3 regions of the Acidovorax sp. LjRoot129 genome follow, and region 3 is predicted to be linked to each of the others. Evidence: predicted binding sites of a transcription regulator. Region 3 holds the regulator's gene; each other region holds the start of a gene.
The links. The regulator HrcA, encoded in region 3, represses chaperone genes, less so after heat shock. The targets are predictions, from matches to a motif close to TTAGCACTCNNNNNNNNNGAGTGCTAA.

Region 1 (3,242 bases), 200 kb from region 3:
TTCGCGGTCGTAGTCGGACGTGGCTTCTTCGATCTGCACGCGCACTTGCTTGACGCGGGCTTCGATGTCACCTGCAGCGCCAGCGCCGTCGATGATGATCGTGTTTTCCTTGCCCACTTCGATGCGCTTGGCTTGGCCCAGATCGGCCAGGGTCACCTTTTCGAGCGTCAGGCCCACTTCTTCAGCGATGACCTTGCCGCCCGTCAGGATGGCGATGTCTTCCAGCATGGCCTTGCGGCGGTCGCCGAAGCCAGGTGCCTTCACAGCCACAACCTTCAGGATCCCGCGGATGGTGTTGACCACCAGCGTCGCCAGGGCTTCGCCTTCGACTTCTTCGGCAATGATCAGCAGCGGACGGCCAGCCTTGGCAACTTGCTCCAGCGTGGGCAGCAGGTCGCGGATGTTGCTGATCTTCTTGTCGAACAGCAGCACGAAGGGGTTGTCCAGAATGGCGGATTGCTTTTCTGGGTTGTTGATGAAGTAGGGCGACAGGTAGCCGCGGTCAAACTGCATGCCTTCCACGACGTCCAGTTCGGAGTCGAGGGACTTGCCGTCTTCCACGGTGATCACGCCTTCCTTGCCAACCTTGTCCATGGCGTCAGCGATCAGCTTGCCAATGGTTTCGTCGGAATTGGCAGAGATCGAGCCGACCTGTGCGATTTCCTTGGAGGTGGTCGTGGGCTTGGAAGCCTTCTTCAGCTCGGCAACCAGGGCCGTCACAGCCTTGTCGATACCGCGCTTCAGGTCCATCGGGTTGATACCGGCGGCGACGTACTTGAAGCCTTCGCGCACGATGGCCTGGGCCAGCACGGTGGCGGTGGTGGTGCCATCACCAGCGTTGTCGCTGGTCTTGGAGGCCACTTCCTTCACGAGCTGGGCGCCCATGTTCTGCAGCTTGTCCTTGAGTTCGATTTCCTTGGCCACGGACACACCGTCCTTGGTCACGGTAGGGGCGCCGAACGAGCGCTCCAGCACCACATTGCGGCCCTTAGGACCCAGGGTCACCTTGACCGCGTTGGCCAGGATGTTCACGCCTTCAACCATGCGTGCGCGGGCTTCGCCGCCGAAAACTACGTCTTTTGCTGCCATGATGGAGCTCCTAAATTTGGTTCAAATTTACCGCTAGCGCTTGTCCAGTAAGCGTTAGCAGCTATGAAAATGTGAGTTCTGGAATGCTGGGTGACTTCTGTCTTCGGCCGGGCCTGCGGCCCTTAACTTGGCTGCGCCAAGTTAGCCTTCGACGAAAGTAATCGCTTTAGCGATTACTTTTCGACCACTGCAAACAGATCGTCTTCCTTCATGACCAGCAGCTCGTCGCCGTTGACCTTGACGGTCTGGCCCGAGTACTTGCCGAACAGAACGCGGTCGCCGACCTTCACGTTCAGGGCGAGCACGTCACCCTTGTCGTTCTTCTTGCCGGGGCCGACGGCCAGCACTTCACCTTGATCGGGCTTTTCAGCGGCGTTGTCAGGGATCACGATGCCGGAGGCCGTCGTGGTTTCGCTTTCGATACGCTTGACGATCACGCGATCGTGCAGAGGGCGAAGGTTCATTGCATTGCTCCTGTTTTCAGTAAAAAGCTAAGGGACTCAAGGCCTGGCGATGCCAAGCGCTACCAAATTCCCGGCAGAAGGGTGCTGTTAGCACTCGTCTGAGGTGAGTGCTAATGATACGGGCATTTGTTGCAGTTTCAAGACCACCGCCCGGCTGGGAGTGGGATTTCGGGCTCTGGCCGGCCGACAGGGTGCTGGGTGCCGTAGGCGGCCCATGTCGTGTGACCAAACCCCCTGCGGGCCCAAATTGTCGATTTCGGACAGTCCGCTTCGTCGTTGGTTGGAACATCCTTAGAAAGCTCTTTCCCATGAAATACCTCGGTCTCGCTTACTTCACCCCCGACCAATTCACGGCCATGTCGTCTGAAGACGTCAAGTCACTGGTAAGCCAATGTCCGGCCCTGGACGAAAAGATGCGCGCGACAGGCAAGGTCCTGGTTTCCGCTTCGCTTGGCGAGCCGAATAGCTGGACGACGCTGCACCCCCACAACCGCAAGACGCGCGTCAGCGATGGACCCTATACCGAGTCGAAGGAAGTGATCGGCGGCCTGTTCATCATCGAGGCGGATAGCCGGGAGGAGGCAATCCGCCTCGCATCCATGCACCCAGCCGCCATCCTGGGCGAAGAAGGGGGATGGGCCGTCGAACTCATCCCCATGGATTTCTACCTCGCGCGGTGAGCTGACGGGGAGGGGCGCTTTTACGAGGGGCATGCGTGAGAAATTTCGCGTTGCGGCAGGCCGATGCGCCAAGCGGCTGGTGCAACGCCGTGGGCAAAGCCTAGAGTCCCTGCTCCACGTTGTTGAACCGAACATCCTCCAAAAGGCAGCCATGAAATACACCACTTCGCGCCCCCGCAAAATCATGATCGTCGGAGCGGGTCAGGCGGGACTCCAGCTGGCGCTCGCACTGCAACGTCGGGGCGACGATGTGACCGTGGTCTCTAACCGCTCGGCGCAAGATATTCGCTCTGGCCGGGTGATGTCCAGTCAGTGCATGTTTGACGCGAGCCTTCAACTCGAGCGTGCTCTGGGCCTCAATTTGTGGGACGAAACGTGTCCACCCGTGGAGGGCATTGCGCTGGCCATCCCGAATCCTGGTGAGCCCGCAGCGAAGCTGCTCGACTGGGGCCATCGGCTGGACCATCCGGCACAGTCCGTCGACCAGAGGATGAAGATCCCAGCGTGGATGGCACTGTTTGAGGAAAGGGGTGGGACAGTGCTGTGGATGGAGGCCGGCACCCCGGAGCTGGAGCGCTGGGCCGTCGAATACGAATTGGTCATCGTCGCCGCGGGCAAGGGTGACATCTCTGGCCTCTTTGAACGAGACGCCGAAAAATCACCATTCACTGCACCGCAGCGCGCCCTTGCGCTCACCTATGTGCACGGTATGGCCCCGCGCCCCGAGTATTCGGCGGTGAGCTTCAACTTGATTCCGGGCGTGGGCGAATACTTTGTCTTTCCGGCACTGACCCACACCGGGCCTTGCGACATCATGGTGTTCGAAGGCGTGCCGGGTGGGCCAATGGACTGCTGGGCCGACGTGCAGTCGCCCCAGGAGCATCTTGCCAAGTCAAAGTGGATTCTGGAGACGTTCTTGCCGTGGGAGGCTCGGCGCTGCGATGCCGTTCGACTCACCGACGACAACGGCCGGCTTGTCGGCCGCTTTGCGCCGACAGTGCGCCATCCC
Region 2 (3,242 bases), 2.9 Mb from region 3:
ACCGTGGAAATCGTGAGCCAGGAAGGCGGCGACCCCGCCGCCGTGAGCTTTGACGCCGTGACCGCCGGCAAGGCCCGGGGCAAGGATGTCGTGCTGGTCGACACCGCCGGGCGCCTGCCCACTCAGCTGCACCTGATGGAAGAGCTCAAAAAGATCCGTCGCGTGGTGGCCAAGGCCGATGCCACTGCCCCGCACGAGGTGCTGCTGGTGATCGACGGCAACACGGGCCAGAACGCGCTGGCCCAGGTGCGTGCTTTCGATGACGCGCTGCAGCTCACCGGGCTCATCGTGACCAAGCTCGACGGCACGGCCAAGGGCGGTGTGCTGGCAGCCATCGCGCAAGAGCGCCCGATTCCGGTGTATTTCATCGGCGTCGGCGAAAAGCTGGAAGACCTGGAAACCTTCAGTGCGCGGGAGTTTGCGCAGGCGCTGCTGACTTGAGGTGGGGGCAGCGGGCGGGCTCCGGCTACCGCCCCGCAACTTGCGCCGAGCGTTGATCCTTTTGAACGCGGGCCCGGGCACCAAGGTTTCGGCGCCCGCAGTGGGGGCGCCTGGCCTCAGCAATCAACGGCGCGAGGGTGCAGCGGAGCCTGCCGCTCGGTCAGGCCAACACGGCGGCCTGGGCAGCCTGGGCGACCTGGGCATCAACCCAGCTGGCGTACTCGGCAGAGCCCTGCACCGCCTGCACCACCAGCTGCGGTAGTGCATAAGGGTGCTGCGCCCGCAGCAAACCAAGCAACCCATCCACCGCCCGCGGCACTGTTTTGCACACCAAGCGGAACTCCCGGTCTTCCTGCAGGGCACCCTGCCAGCGAAAGTACGCGGTGATCGGGTCCACCTGCACACACGCCGCCAGGCGCGACTGCAACACCGAATGCGCCAGCCTCCGCGCCTCGGCTTCGTTGGCCACCGTGGTGGTGACAACACGGATTTCGCAAAGGGCGGTCGGTTCGGTCATGCGCGTCTCCCGAAAGCTGGGCTGCGCAGTCTGCCATAGGCCCCTTCGCAATACCACCCGGGAGAACGCCGCCCCGAATGGCTGGGTTCAGGCGCTTTGGTGGGCGATTGCAGACCTGCCCGAGGGTTGGCGTTGGCATGGGCGGCCGCCACCGCCAAGTTGCCGATGGCGGTGGACAGGGGCTGCAAGAATGAAAAAAGGCGCCCAAAGGCGCCTTTCTATTTACCAGGCCGGAGCCCGGGAAACTCACATCGCGTTGCCGATTTCGCCCGCCGAGATTTGGCCGGTGCGCACAGCGTCCGCTGCCTGTGCACGCACCGCAGTGCGGTCGGCCGTGGACTCGTAGGTCACCACACGCGAACCAGCAGGCTCAATGCTGCGTGTCTGTGCCACGGTGGCAGCTTCTGCGGAAACTTCAGCACGGGTGCGGCTGGTTTCAAACTTGGTGGCGAATTGCGAAGCATCGGCTTCGTCGGCTTGGGCGGCAAAAGAAGCGAAGGCAGCGACAGCGGCGATGGAGAGGAAGCGTGCAGTGTTGTTCATGATGAAGGTCCTTGAAGTTTAAAAAGCGTCTCAAAAAAACCGGAGCGGGGCAGAAAACCAGGAGTTGCCTCAGACCGGGTTCGGTGAGTCGCCTTGCGGGTTCGGCTCATCGATGGGTTGAACTGTACGCCTCACCTGGTCGCAGAAAAACTAGCGAGTCGCGAACTGACTGTTCTGTAAATGACAACAATCGCCGCACGGGGTGGCCAATAAGCACTCCACTGCATCAAATTGCGTTTCTGTCAGGTTTCGATGTGCATCACAGTGCAACTCCGCGGAACCTTCAAGCGCTTCGGCTGCCCCTACAACAGTACTTGCCACCAGAAAAAACCCCTTTGAAATCAATCATCTTTGGCGATTGCCCCGCTCCAAGAGGCTGCGGACCTTTCACAAGAGACGTTTGATCGCCCGCGGCCCGCTCAGAACAACCAGACGGGAACTCTGGGCTTAGCACTCGATCTGATGGAGTGCTAATATTCACGGCTTAGAGGAAAGGATTCCTGGAATGAACATTCAGTCTGGAACCGCGACGACGACTTTGGCCCCTGCCAACCCTTGGGCGCTGGTGCCCCCGCTGGGCAACCTGGACGCCTACATTTCGGCCGTCAACCGCCTGCCGCTGCTGACCCCCGAGGAAGAGCAAACCTATGCGCGCCAGCTGCGCGACAACAATGATGTGGATGCCGCCGGCCGGCTGGTGATGTCGCACCTGCGCCTGGTGGTCTCGATTGCGCGCCAGTACCTGGGCTATGGGTTGCCTCACGGCGACCTGATCCAGGAAGGCAACGTCGGCCTGATGAAGGCCGTCAAGCGCTTTGACCCCGAGCAGGGCGTGCGCCTGGTGAGCTACGCCATGCACTGGATCAAGGCCGAGATCCATGAATACATCCTGAAGAACTGGCGCATGGTGAAGGTGGCCACGACCAAGGCCCAGCGCAAGCTGTTCTTCAACCTGCGCTCGATGAAGCAGGGCTTCAAGGCCGACGCAGCAGCCGCTGACGCTGCGACGCACCGCGACACGCTGTCCGAAAACGAGATCGATGCCGTCGCCGCGCACCTCAATGTGAAGCGCGAAGAAGTCATCGAGATGGAAACCCGCATGTCGGGCGGCGATGTACTGCTGGACCCCGCGCCTTCGGACGATGGCGAGCAGGCCTTTGGCCCCATTGCCTACCTGGCCGACGCCTCGCATGAGCCCACCGCCATGATCGAGTCGCGCCAGCGCGATGCCCTGGCCACTGACGGGATCGCCACGGCGTTGAACAGCCTGGACGAGCGCAGCCGCCGCATCGTGGAAGAGCGCTGGCTCAAGGTCAACGACGACGGTACCGGCGGCATGACGCTGCACGACCTCGCCGCGGTCTATGGCGTGAGCGCCGAGCGCATTCGCCAGATCGAGGTTGCCGCGATGAAGAAGATGAAGAAGGCCCTGGCCGAATACGCCTGAGCACCGACGCACGCAGTCGGAACGGACACAGGGGCGCGGTAATATTCCGCTCCTGCAGAAGATGCCTCACGGGGCCCCAGTTCTGGGGCCCCGTGCTGTTTTTGGCCCCCTACATTCCAAAGGAGACTCCATGTCACGCCCCGCATTCCGCCGTGCCTCGCTGTTGATGATCGCCCTGGCGGCAGCTTCCCCCTGGGCCCTGGCCCAGAGCACCGCCGCCAAGCCATCGGCATCGCCCGCTGCAGCCGCACCGCTGAACTGGCCGACCAAGCCCGTGAAGATCATCGTGGGCTT
Region 3 (3,242 bases):
CAATTCGGAAGCGGACATCACCCATGTCGACATGGACGACGAAGCAGCGCTTGATACCACGGATTTGCGCTTCATCGTGGCCGTGCGTGATCAGACTCACCTGGAGACGGCCCTGCGCAATCTGCGGCGGACACAAGCCGTCATCCGTGCAGCCCGCATCACCCCGCAGGCGTAACACCGTCCGCTCTTGATGGCGCGGCGAGTGCTAACGCATTCGCTCAAGCTGCTGTTGAAGTACGAGGGTAATTCACGGCTACGACCTCGAGTGTGCGGACGCCCCCCGGCGTCGGAAGCTGCACTTCATCTCCCACGCGCGCCTTCAACAACGCGCGTGCCACTGGCGAAATCCAGCTGACCTGGGCGTCGCGGCTCTCGGCCTCATCGATGCCCAGGATGGTGATGGAACGCTCAACCCCTGCGTCGTCTGCGTAAGTCACTGTAGCGCCAAAGAAAACTTGATCACTGCCGGCGTGCAGGCTTGGATCCACCACCTCGGCAATCTCCAGACGCTTGGTCAGAAACCGTATGCGGCGGTCGATTTCACGCAACCGCTTCTTGCCGTATAGATAGTCCCCGTTTTCAGACCGGTCCCCGTTGCTCGCAGCCCAATGGACAGCTTCGACCACCTTCGGGCGCTCGTTGTCGATCAGGTCGAACAACTCGTCCCGCAGGCGCTTGTAGCCGGCCGGCGTGATGTAGTTTTTACCGCCAGCAGGTAGCGCGGGGAGGGTCAACTCATCGTCGTCCGCCCCATCGGTTTCTTTGGTAAAGGCCTTGCTCATGGCAAATCTCCCCCTCGATACAAAGCACCGGGACAAATGGAAAAAGCCTGCAATCTTTCGATTGCAGGCTTTAAACATTGGTGCGGCTGGCAGGAATCGAACCCACGACCCCTTGGTTCGTAGCCAAGTACTCTATCCAGCTGAGCTACAGCCGCTAAGCTTCGAATTATAGCATGATTTCTTGGCGACCCTCGAAACCCTGCATTTTTTCTGTCTTCTATCTCTCTAACGAGAGGCTGTCGACTACTCAATTCAACGCAAGCCACGATTGTAATGCACGGCAAAGCTTCAAAAAGCGAAAACCGCCAAGCATCGCAACAAACTGGCTTTGCGAACCGTCCAGAGTGGAACCGAAGAGTGGTAGGGCGTGTTGGACTTGAACCAACGACCAAAGGATTATGAGTCCTCTGCTCTAACCAACTGAGCTAACGCCCCAGGCCATGCTCCAGCGCTTTGCATACAACGGGGCAAGCGCCGTATTGTAGGTGTTACTTGCGATGGCTGAGGGCGTTGGACAGGAGCTTTGACGTGATGTCGACAATTTGAATCATGCGGTCATACGGCATGCGCGTGGGGCCGATAACACCGAGGGTACCCACCACCTTGCCATCAACTTCGTACGGCGAACTGACCACTGACAATTCTTCGAACGGCACCACATGGCTCTCGCCGCCGATGTAGATGCGCACCCCCTCTGCTTGGCTGGAAATGTCCAGCAACCGCAGTATCTGGGTCTTTTGTTCGAACAGGTCAAACGCGCGCCGCAGGTTCCCCATGTCGCTGGAGAAATCACTCACTGCAAGCAAATTGCGCTCACCCGAGATCACCACCTCGTCCTGCGCTTGCGAAAGGGCCTCGGACCCTACATTCACAGCCGCCTGCATGAGTGATGCGATCTCACCGCGCAACAGGTCCACTTCAGACTTGAGGCGCTCACGCACTTGCTCCATTGCAAGCCCTGCATAGTGCGTATTCAAAAAGTTCGAAGCCTCGATGAGTTGCGACTGCGAGTAGTCCACGTCCGTAAAGATCACACGGTTTTGAACATCCCCTTCCGGCGACACAATGATGACCAGGAACCGCCGCTCAGACAGACGCAGGAACTCAATGTGGCGAAACACCGACGTCCGCCGAGGCGCCATGACAACGCCGACGAACTGGGAAAGATTGGACAACACCTGGGCGGCGTTGCTGATCACTTTTTGGGGTTGCTCTGCCACCAGTTCCGGGTGCATGAGCGGATCTCGCTGCACGGTGAGCATGGTGTCGACAAACAGTCGATAGCCACGTGCAGTGGGAATCCGGCCTGCGGAGGTATGCGGGCTTGCGATAAGGCCCATCTCCTCCAGATCCGCCATGACATTACGAATGGTGGCGGGCGACAAATCGAGTCCAGACGCACGTGAGAGTGTTCTCGAACCGACAGGTTGGCCGTCGGCGATGTAGCGCTCGACCAGAGCTTTCAGCAACAACTTGGCACGGTCATCGAGCATGAAGTGATTTTACGGTTGTAAGGTCGCTCGCAGGCAAACATTCATAGTAGCAGCGCGAAACGGCCGTGGGTGCAGCCTTGCCAGCCGTTGGTAACATGACCGCTATCGGCCAAAAGCAGACTGTCGCTGTCAAGCTCTGAAGCGCGCGCACTGGCTACTGTCCAGGCAACAATCGCAGTCCATCTAACGCGACCACCCCGTCAACGGCGCACTCGGTCATCAACTTTCATTTCACCTATGGCAGCTCGGTCCCTGGAAATTGGCGGCGACGAAAAGGACGCGGTTCGTCCCCTTCAAGATGTGCTGAACCGCACGTTGGCTCTTGGTGCGGCCGTTGCAGGAACTGTCGGTGCTCCGTGCGACGAGCTTCTGGCATGGATAGCCGAGATGGGCCTCTTAAGCGAGCTCACGACGAGTGAGCAGATGCTATTGAATGAGCAGGCGAGCAGACAGCTCGTTATTGATTTCTCCTGGCAAAGCGAGCGTCTCGTTGTTTTGCTCTGGGCACTAAATAAGATTCCAGCCATCCCATTTCCGGCGCCTGAGACCAGTGTGGCTTTCATAGAAGAGCTCCTTCCTCCTTACGGCGACGAGTCTGCGACGGAATTTCGCGCTTCTGCGAGGCTCAGGTCGGAGGATGAGCTCTTTGCTGCAGCCTATGAAATACAAGAGCTACACGTGGTCGCGCGTCAGCGTCGCTTGTCGCGCCCAGGCTATCGACCGAGCGTCTCAGCGGTCGACGAGGACGTCGTTAGGGAGCGTCACCATGCGATTAACTGGCTGGTCGGATACTGTGGCCAGTTGTGGGATGACGTTACGACCGACACCTGACGGCCAGAAGCAGTCTCTGGCGATAGATAAAGGCACGCACTCAACCGACAAAGCAAGCGGGCTGCTTTTAGTGTGTCAGCCTTACTGCTAGGTCACGTTGGATTGTGTGAAGTTGCCAGTCGCACTTCGCTAAATC

Region 1: ACSQ3Q_RS04720 (co-chaperone GroES) is a predicted target of HrcA. The motif match lies at 1,641-1,667, and genes of this name have one in related genera.
Region 2: rpoH (RNA polymerase sigma factor RpoH) is a predicted target of HrcA. The motif match lies at 1,949-1,975, and genes of this name have one in related genera.

The regions. Positions count from the first base shown of each region.
Region 1 is NZ_CAXUSE020000001.1:1,026,327-1,029,568, forward strand. It holds gene groL (chaperonin GroEL) at 1-1,089, opposite strand, end outside; gene ACSQ3Q_RS04720 (co-chaperone GroES) at 1,263-1,553, opposite strand; gene ACSQ3Q_RS04725 (YciI family protein) at 1,862-2,233, shown strand; gene ACSQ3Q_RS04730 (styrene monooxygenase/indole monooxygenase family protein) at 2,385-3,242, shown strand, end outside.
Region 2 is NZ_CAXUSE020000001.1:4,168,907-4,172,148, forward strand. It holds gene ftsY (signal recognition particle-docking protein FtsY) at 1-441, shown strand, start outside; gene cutA (divalent-cation tolerance protein CutA) at 602-958, opposite strand; gene ACSQ3Q_RS19120 (DUF4148 domain-containing protein) at 1,205-1,501, opposite strand; gene rpoH (RNA polymerase sigma factor RpoH) at 2,007-2,948, shown strand; gene ACSQ3Q_RS19130 (Bug family tripartite tricarboxylate transporter substrate binding protein) at 3,079-3,242, shown strand, end outside.
Region 3 is NZ_CAXUSE020000001.1:1,229,206-1,232,447, reverse strand. It holds gene ACSQ3Q_RS05735 (RelA/SpoT family protein) at 1-175, shown strand, start outside; gene greB (transcription elongation factor GreB) at 219-782, opposite strand; tRNA gene ACSQ3Q_RS05725 (tRNA-Arg) at 861-937, opposite strand; tRNA gene ACSQ3Q_RS05720 (tRNA-Ile) at 1,141-1,217, opposite strand; gene hrcA (heat-inducible transcriptional repressor HrcA) at 1,271-2,275, opposite strand; gene ACSQ3Q_RS05710 (DUF4272 domain-containing protein) at 2,513-3,106, shown strand; gene ACSQ3Q_RS05705 (DUF3658 domain-containing protein) at 3,199-3,242, opposite strand, start outside.